Linked DNA regions of Blastochloris viridis. Each later gene encodes a partner of the first gene's protein in a complex. Links are inferred from orthologs where the notes say so. Each region holds a gene or a part of one and is shown on either strand. Other genes may lie near its edges.

The links. Proteins that work in one complex are often made in the same cells at the same time.
Region 2: the proteins of BVIR_RS07735 (region 1) and dnaN are in contact, whole or in part, in a solved structure (PDB 1OK7), measured with the Escherichia coli proteins. The link is inferred for Blastochloris viridis from one-to-one orthologs.

The regions. Positions count from the first base shown.
Region 1 is NZ_CP012946.1:1,737,534-1,742,211, forward strand. What follows is about bases 1,041-3,942. They hold BVIR_RS07735 (DNA polymerase IV), read right to left. Parts: upstream 3,177-3,942; coding sequence 1,905-3,176; downstream 1,041-1,904. Other genes in these bases: BVIR_RS07725 (CoA transferase subunit A), read left to right, coding at 1,041-1,059; BVIR_RS07730 (CoA-transferase subunit beta), read left to right, coding at 1,056-1,868; BVIR_RS07740 (DUF3572 domain-containing protein), read right to left, coding at 3,181-3,450; BVIR_RS07745 (response regulator), read left to right, coding at 3,587-3,942. Also shown: BVIR_RS17025 (hypothetical protein), read left to right, coding at 1-82; more of BVIR_RS07725, read left to right, coding at 73-1,040; more of BVIR_RS07745, read left to right, coding at 3,943-3,958; BVIR_RS07750 (PleD family two-component system response regulator), read left to right, coding at 3,997-4,678. UniProt on the Escherichia coli protein: Poorly processive, error-prone DNA polymerase involved in translesion repair and untargeted mutagenesis. Copies undamaged DNA at stalled replication forks, which arise in vivo from mismatched or misaligned primer ends.
Region 2 is NZ_CP012946.1:600,080-604,405, reverse strand. Bases 516-3,440 are described here. They hold dnaN (DNA polymerase III subunit beta), read right to left. Parts: upstream 2,575-3,440; coding sequence 1,456-2,574; downstream 516-1,455. Other genes in these bases: dnaA (chromosomal replication initiator protein DnaA), read right to left, coding at 2,753-3,440; BVIR_RS02740 (DNA replication/repair protein RecF), read right to left, coding at 516-1,412. In the rest of the region: more of BVIR_RS02740, read right to left, coding at 180-515; more of dnaA, read right to left, coding at 3,441-4,282. UniProt on the Escherichia coli protein: Confers DNA tethering and processivity to DNA polymerases and other proteins. Acts as a clamp, forming a ring around DNA (a reaction catalyzed by the clamp-loading complex) which diffuses in an ATP-independent manner freely and bidirectionally along dsDNA.

The DNA.
Region 1 (4,678 bases):
TGCATTCGGCAGGCTGCTGGCGCTCTTCTTCACGCCGACATTGGCTTCCCTGCCGACCCTCAGGTTCCGATCGTGGCGTTGAAGCTGATCTCCCTCGCCGAGGCTGTGCGCCGGTACACATGGGACGGCATGGAATATGCCAGTGGCGCGGCGCTGCCGGTGGGCTCGGATGCCATCGTGTTCGGTCGTGAGTTGCTGCGCCAGGGCCGCCGAGATCTTCACGCCATCTTCCATTGCAACACCCAACAGCTCAATCTGCTGGCGGCAGCTGGCGCGGTGACCAGGGCGGAATGCGGATTCTCCGGCCTCGAGGTGTTTGGCTTCGCCAATGGCTTGCGACGCGCGGTAGAGAGCGGCCGGCTGGCGCTGGAGGACTATTCCAACCTGTCGCTGCCGCTGCGTCTGCTTGGCGGCGCCTTGAGGTGGCCGTTCGTGCCGGCGACCGTGAACATTCATTCGGACATCCAGCATTACAGCGCGTTCAATCCCATCGACCATCATTCCAAGATTCCGTTCGTCACCGATCCGTTCACCGGCCGGCAGGTCGGTGCGCTGAAGCCGCTGACGCCGGATCTTGCCGCCATCCACGTCACGCTGTCGGACGCCGTCGGCAATGCGATCATGCTCGGCACTGAATGGAGCCGGTTCGAACTGTCGCGGGCAGCCAAGCGCGTGGTGCTGATCGCGGACGCCATCGTCGATCAGGATTGCATTCGTCAGTTTCCCAATCTCGTGCGCATTCCCGACATGGTGGTCGAGGCGGTGGTGCACTGGCCGTTCGCAGCATGGCCGCAGGCCTCACCCGGCGTCCATGACTGCGACGAGGCACACATGAAGGCGATGAACGCCGCGTTGGCGACGGAGGAGGGCACGGCGGCCTATCTCCGGGACTACGTGCTGGGCTGGAGCGACCTCGACGATTATCTCGAGATGATCGGCGCCGAGACCCGCAAGCGCCTGGAGGCGACGGCAACGGGGTTTCTGCTCGACCCGTTCCGCCGCTGGATCCTCCCTGACGAGGAGGTCGCGGATCTGATGGCCAGGGAGGCCGAAGCATGAGCGACGCGACCGGCACCCACCACGCCTATACCCGGCAGGAAATGATGGCGATCGCCACCGGCCGCGAGATCCGCGACGGCGAGCTCGCGATCTTCGGCGTCGGTCTGTCGATGCTTGCCGGCTATTTCGCCAAGGCTTGCCACGCCCCTGACGTTCGGGCGATGACCGAGGGCGGCGTTTATGGCTCAAGCCCCGTCGGCGGCCTGCCGTGGGGCATCGAGTGCAACCGGCTCTCGACCAACGCCACCAGTTTCACCTCTGCGCTGGATGCGCTTGGCTGCTTCGTGGCGTCCGGCCGGTGCGACGTTGGCATCATCGGCGCCGCCGAGGTTGATAAGTTCGGCAATGTCAACACCACCGGTATCTGGGGCAGCGAGATCGGCGAGGAGTACCGCCCGCCGAAGACCCGACTGACCGGGGCCGGCGGCGCCAACGATATCGCCAGCGGCGCCAAGCGGGTGGTGATCATGGTGGCTCACGAAAAGAAGCGTTTCACCGAACGCGTCGCCTACATCAGCTCGCCGGGCTATCTCGACGGAGCGGACACCCGCAGTCGCGCGGGCTTCGTCGGTGGCGGCCCGTCGGCGATCATTACCACGCTCGGCATTCTGCGGCCGCATCCTGAGTCGAAGGAATTCGAGCTTGATGGCTGGTTTGCGTTCTCCGGCATTGACGAGGTCCGGGCCGCCACCGGGTGGGATCTGAAGGTGTCGCCGGCAGCGAGCCCGGTGCCGGAGCCGACTGCGGCGGAACTTGCGGCGCTGCGTCGGGTCGACGAGACCGGCGCGCTGAGGCGACGGGACCGGTAATCCGCAAACCTTATCACCCAGTCTTCGCTGCACCCGTCACCGCCGGCCGCGGCGGTGGCCGAACGCGATGCCGCGTTCGACGGCGCCTGAGCCGAACTTGGCCCGCAGGGCGTCGACCGCCGCTTCCATGGCGGCGGTGCGCGGGCCGGAGCTGTCGACGAGGTCGACCGGGTCGGCCTCGGCAATATCGGTGAGATTCGACACGCCGATGCCGATCAGGCGGTAGCGGGTGCCGTCGGTCTCGCGCGCCAGCAGCTCCCGCCCGGCGTCGAAGATGCGGCGGGCGAGCCGCGTCGGGTGGGGCAGCGCGCGGGCGCGGGTCCGGAGGTGGAAGTCGGCGGTCTTCAGCTTCAGCGTCACGGTGTGGCCGGCGAGGCCGGCCGCCTTCAGCCGTTGCGCCACCTTCTCCGACAGCCGCCACAGCACCGGCTCCAGCTCGCCACGCGCGGCGAGGTCGACGTCGAAGGTGGTCTCGTTGGAAATGCTCTTGGTTTCGTGCTCGGCCACCACCGGGCGGTCGTCGCGGCCTTTGGCGAGGCGGGCGAGCCGCAGGCCCTCGCCGCCATAACGGTGGGCGAGGTGGGCCTCGTCGGCGCTGGCGAGGTCGCCAACCGTGCGCAAGCCATCGGCGGCAAGCCGCTCCGCCGACACCTTGCCGACGCCCCAAATGATCGACACCGGCTTGTCGGCCAGGAAGGCCGCGGCGTCGGCGGCGCCGATCACCGAGAAGCCGCGCGGCTTGTCGAGGTCGGAGGCGATCTTGGCCAGGAACTTGTTCGGGGCGAGCCCGACCGAGACGGTGATGCCGACCTCGCGCTCAATCGAGGCGGCGAAGCGGGCCAGCACCCGCGCCGGCGTCATGCCGTGCAGGGCTTCGGTGCCGCGAAGGTCGAGAAATGCCTCGTCGATCGACAACGGCTCGACCAGCGGCGTCAGTGCCAGCATGCGTGCCCGCACCTCGCGGCCGACCCGAGCATACTTCGCCATGTCCGGGCCGATCACCACTGCGTCCGGGCACAGCTTGAGCGCCTTGAACATCGGCATGGCCGACTTCACGCCGTAGGTGCGGGCGACGTAGCAGGCGGTGGCGACCACGCCGCGGCGACCGCCACCGATGATCACCGGCTGGTCGGTGAGGGCGGGGTTGTCGCGCTTTTCCACCGCGGCGTAGAAGGCATCGCAGTCGACGTGGGCAATCGCCAGGGTGTCGAGTTCGGGATGACAGGCGAGGCGGGGCGAGCCGCACTGCCCGCACCGCACCGTCCCGTCCGGGGCGGCGGCAAGACAGTCGCGGCAGAAGGCAGGCATCGCTTCAGCCCGGCGCCGGCCCGGCCAGCTGGTCGCGCGCGCTCGCCACCGCGGTCGGCGCAATGTCGGCGGCCTTCGCCACCACCCGCACCAGATCGTCGTCGGAGAGCACGAAATCGAGCACCGCGAGCAGGAAGCCGGGCTGGGCGGCGGATTCGCGCAAGGTTTCGGGGCCGATCCCGCTCAACGCAAGGAACAGGCCAAGTCGTTCCGGGTCGCTCGCCACCACGCCGAGCGCAGTGGCGCCGACGAACTCGGCCCGTGACCTGTCCATCGAATCTGCCCGACGGCGAAAGGGATCCATTTGCCTTTCCGTAACGCTTGATACTTAGGATGACGCGAAACGCTCTCCCGCTGCCGGCTTGACCCGACATCGACCGGAGCGCCCCCCTTGCGGCCGGAGCAGGATCATGCCGAAAACCGTGCTCATCGTCGAGGACAACGAGCTCAATATGAAGCTCTTCCACGACCTCCTGGAAGCGCACGGCTATGCGACGCTGATGACCCGAAACGGCATCGATGCGCTCGACATCGCCCGCCAGCACCGGCCCGATCTCATCTTGATGGACATCCAGCTGCCGGAAATCTCCGGGCTCGACGTCACCAAGTGGATCAAGGACGACCCCCAGCTCAAGTCAATCCCGGTGGTCGCCGTCACCGCCTTCGCCATGAAGGGCGACGAGGAGCGCATCCGCGAGGGCGGCTGCGAGGCCTACCTGTCCAAGCCGATCTCGATCGGCAAGTTCATCGAAACCGTGCGCCAATTCGTCGGAGACGCCTGAGCGCTCCGATTTTTCCCCGTTGGCGTGAGAGTTTCCCGATGAGTGCCCGCGTTCTGGTCGTCGACGACGTCCCGGCCAACATCAAGCTGCTCGAGGCACGGCTGACCGCCGAGTACTTTGACGTCGTGGCCGCGGCCGGGGGGGTGGAGGCGCTCGACATCTGCACTCGCGCCCAGTGTGACATCGTGTTGCTCGACGTCATGATGCCGGGCATGGACGGGTTCGAGGTGTGCCGTCGCCTGAAGGCGAACCCGCTGACCGACCATGTTCCGGTGATCATGGTCACGGCGCTCGACCAGGCCTCCGATCGCATCAAGGGTTTGGAGGCCGGCGCCGATGACTTTCTCACCAAGCCGGTCAACGAGGTGGCGCTGCTGACGCGGGTGCGCTCGCTGGTGCGGCTGAAGCTGGTGCTCGACGAACTCCGGATGCGGGCGGCGACCTCGCGCGAGATCGGCCTCGCCGATCCGCTCGCCGAGGCCGCGGTCGAAACCGGCGTGGGCGGCCGGGTGTTGATCGTCGAGGACCGGCCGTCGGCGGCCGAGCGTATCAGCGCGGCGCTGCAGCACGAGCAGACCGTGGAGGTGGAGGCCGACCCGCAGGAAGCGCTGTTCCGCGCCGCGGAGGGCAATTTCGACCTCGTCATCGTCAGCCTGGGGCTGAACGGTTTCGACGGGCTTCGGCTGTGTGGCCAACTGCGATCGCTCGATCGCACCCGCC
Region 2 (4,326 bases), 1.1 Mb from region 1 along the record:
TTCCGAGGGCCATCGGTTCGCCACGGCCATCCGCATCTGCCCATCGCCGCGGCGCGTGGGCAGCGTCACGTTCAACGAGCCGCCCGGCGGCCCTTCTTGCAGGGTACCGCCGGTCGGGAGGGCGCCACGTCGAGCCGCCGGACACCTTGGTCCGGCGGCTCGTTTCTTTTGGCGGTTCGTCAGCCGATCGGCTCGATTGCCCCCGGCTCGACCCGGAACTGCACCGTCTCCGCCCCCACCGCCGCGAACGCCGCAGCGTCGGTGCCGGTCATCCACGCCTGCACGCCGAGATCGGCCAGCGCGCGGTGAAGCGCGGCCCGGCGGTCGGGATCGAAATGGGCGGCGATCTCGTCGAGCAGCAGCACCGGCAAGAGGCCGGTCATCGCCCCGACCAGCCGCACCTGCGCCAGCACCAGCCCGACCAGCAGCGCCTTCTGCTCGCCGGTCGAGGCGCTCGCCGCCGGCACGCCCTTGGGACCGTAGATGACGATGAGGTCGGAGCGGTGCGGCCCCTCCAACGTGCGACCGGCGGCGCGGTCGCGCGCACGGGCGTCGGCGAGGCGGGCGCGGTAGCGATCCTCCAGCGCCAGCGCCGGGGTGCCGCCGACCTCCGCCTCCAGCCAGCCGTCGACGGCAATGCCGGCCCACGGAAACGGCCCGGACGCCGCGCGCGTCGCGGCGATCTCGCCGACCAGCCGGCGCACCGTCTCGGCCCGCGCCGCCGCCACCGCCACCGCCACCTCGGCGACCTCGTGCTCAACCGCGTCGAGCCAGCGCGTGTCAGCCGTGCCCTGCTCCAGGAGACGGTTGCGCGAGCGCAGCGCCCGCTCCAGCGCGTTGATGCGCCCGCCATGGGTGGGATCGACCGCCAGCACCATGCGGTCGAGAAAGCGCCGCCGCTCGGCGGCCGGCCCGGTGAACAGCTGGTCCATCTGCGGGATCAGCCAGGCGATCGCGAGATGCTCGGCGAACGCCGCCGCCGAGCCGACCGGGGCGCGGTCGATGCGGCACTCCCGGACGGTGGGCGGCCCGCCCGCGCCGCGCGGCGCAATGCCGGTGCCGAGCAGCGCCGGCCCGACCTGTCCGTCGATCTCGGCGGACACCGCCCAGGATCCTTCGCCCAAGGATCCATCGCCCGAAGATCCGTCGCCGGGCGGTCCATCGCCGGACAAGCCGTCGCCGACCCGCGCCACCTCCTCCAGCGTGGCGCGGCGCAGGCCGCGGCCGGGGGCGAGGAAGGAGATCGCTTCGAGAATGTTGGTCTTGCCGGCACCATTGGCGCCGACCAGCACCACCGAGGCCGCGCCGGGCTCGATCACCACGTGGCGCCAGGAGCGGAAATTCACCAGCGCCAGCCGCCGCACCCGCGCGGCGGGGCGGCAATCGGGCGGAGCCTCGACCGAGGTCATCATCTGCCGACCCTGCGCCGGCCCGAATCCCGCCGACCTCGCCCGCTCACACCCGCATCGGCATCAGCACATAGAGCGCGCCCTGGCTGCCCTTGTCGCGCACCAGGGTCGGCGAGCCGGGGTCGGCCAGTTTCAGCTCGGCCTCGTCGCCCTCGAGCTGGCCAGTGATCTCCAGCAGATAACGCGAGTTGAAGCCGATCTCGAGCGGATCGGCGGCGTATTCGGCCTCGATCTCCTCGGTGGCAGAGCCGGAGTCGGGGTTCACCACCGTCAGCACCAGCTTGCCCTCCGACAGCGCCAGCTTGACGGCGCGGCCGCGTTCGCTCGACACCGTCGACACCCGGTCGATCGCCGCAGCAAAATCGGCCTTGTCGACTACCAGGGTCTTGTCGTTGGCGACCGGGATCACCCGCACATAATCGGGAAAGGTGCCGTCGATCAGCTTGGAGGTCAGCACGATGTCGCCGAAGGCAAAGCGGATCTTGGCGGTGGAGAGTTCCACCACCACCTCGGCCGAGCCATCCTCCATCAGGCGCTGCACCTCGGCCACGGTCTTGCGCGGCACGATCACGCCCGGCATGCCGACCGCGCCGGCCGGCGCCGGCAGCTCGATCTGGGCGAGGCGGTGGCCGTCGGTGGCGACCGCGCGCAGCAACTCGACGTCCGCACCCGGCACGGTGTGGAGGTAGATGCCGTTGAGATAGTAGCGCGTCTCCTCGGTCGAGATCGCGAACTGGGTCTTGTCGACCAGGCGCTTGAGCTCGGCGGCGCTGAGCGCGAAGCGGTGGCCGAACTCGCCGGCGGTGAGGTCGGGGAAGTCGGACTCCGGCAGCGTCTGCAACTGGAAGCGGGCGCGACCGGCACGGATCACCAGCGTGCCCTTTTCAGCGTCCGCCTCGAGCGAGATCTCGGCGCCCTCCGGCAGCTTGCGCACGATGTCGTAGAACATGTGCGCCGGCACGGTGGTGGCGCCGGCCACCTTGACGTCGGCGGCAATCGATTCGACCACCTCGAGGTCGAGGTCGGTGGCCTTCATCTCGAGCCGGGCGCCGTCGGCACGCAGCAGCACATTGCCGAGAATCGGAATGGTATTGCGCCGCTCCACCACCCGGTGGACGTGGCCGAGCGATTTTGCGAGGTCAGCGCGCTCAACAACGGTACGCATGAAGACACCTCGAAGGCCGGCGACACGCAACCGCACGGCAGACAATCCAGCAAATACATCCGTCGCCGCGTCAGCGAAACGCCCGACAGTTTCGGCAAACGCCGAACCGGAGCGCAGGCCATTGCGCCTCGGGCAGGCCCGCCGCGCTTCAGCCCGCTTCCGCGCCGGACTGACGTGTTTATTCGAGAATTCGGCGTTTGAGAAGCTCGACCTCTTCGGCAAAGCCGCGATCGGTCTTGGTCTTGCCCTCGATCTTGCGTACGGCGTGCAGCACCGTGGTGTGATCGCGGCCGCCGAACCTCCGGCCGATTTCCGGCAGCGAGCGCAGCGTCAGGGTCTTGGCAAGGTACATCGCGACCTGACGCGGCAGCACCACATTGGCGGTGCGGCGCGAGGACAGGACATCCTGCTTGGTGATGCCGGAATGCTCGGCGACGATGCGGATGATGTCCTCGATCCGCACCCGTTTGGTGTTATCGGGGCTGCGCACCAGATCGCGGATGGCGTGCTCGGCCATCTCCAGCGTCACCGCGCAGCTGGTCAGCGTGTTGTGGGCGAGCAGCCGGTTCAGGGCACCGTCGAGGTCGCGGCCATTGGCAGTGACCTGGGCCGCGACGTAGCCGACCACCTCGTCCGGCACCTCGAAGCCCGGGTGCTTGGCGCGGATCTGGCCGATGCGGGCGGCGAGGATCGAGCGGCGCAGCTCCTCCTCGAGCGGCCCGATCTCGACCGGCAGGCCGCCGGCGAGGCGCGAGCGCACCCGCTCGTCCAGGCTCTCAAGTTCCGCCGGCGGACGGTCGGCGGCGATCACCACCGGACGGCCCGAATCGATCAAGGCATTGAGAGTGTGACAGAACTCCTGCTGCACCGACTTGCCTTGCAGGAACTGCAGATCGTCGATGATCAAAAGGTCGATGCCGCGCAGCGCCTCCTTGAACGCCAGCGCGGTCTGATTCTTCAGCGCCGCGACGAAGCCGAACATGAACTTCTCGGCGGTGAGGTAGAGCACGCGGCGGCCGAGCCGGCTGGCCTGCCACGCAATCGCCTGCAGCAGGTGGGTTTTGCCGAGCCCGACGGCGGAATGGACGTAGAGCGGGTTGAAGCGGGTGCTCTCGCCGGCGCGGCACTCGGAGATCTCCCGTGCGGCGGCGTGTGCCAGGGTGTTGGAGCGGCCGACCACGAAGGTATCGAAATTCAGCCGCGGGTCGAGCGGCGAGGCCGGCAGCCCGTCGACGCTCGCCATCGGCGCCTCGGCGGCAAACGGCACGGCCGTGCGCGGCCTCGGCGCAACGGCGGCGGCAGCCGTCGCCTTCGGCGCTGCGGCCTGCTCGCCGACCGGACGGAGCGGCATGCGGGCCACCGCCGAGCGCACCACGAGGTCGACCTGCTTGAGGGTCGGCACCTCCTCGCGCCAAAAAGTGTCGAGCGGCTCGGCATAATGGGTCTGGATCCAGCTCTTCAGAAACCGGGTCGGCACCGACAGCTGCACGCCCTCGCCCGCCACGGCGTCGAGCTGCATGCAGGCGAACCAGCTCGTATAAACCTCCTCGCCCAGCGTCGACTTCAGGCGCGAGCGCACACGATCCCAGGAAGCAGCGGCCGTCTGCGAGTCGAAACGCGCCGGCGTGCGGGCAAATGACCCCTGCGCGGGTCGCGCCGACTTGTGGCCGGGGAAAAACCCGCTCGCGATACCTTCGCTCTTGTACATTTGCCGCTCCATTTTCTTATCGATAGGGTCGCAAGGACCTCGCT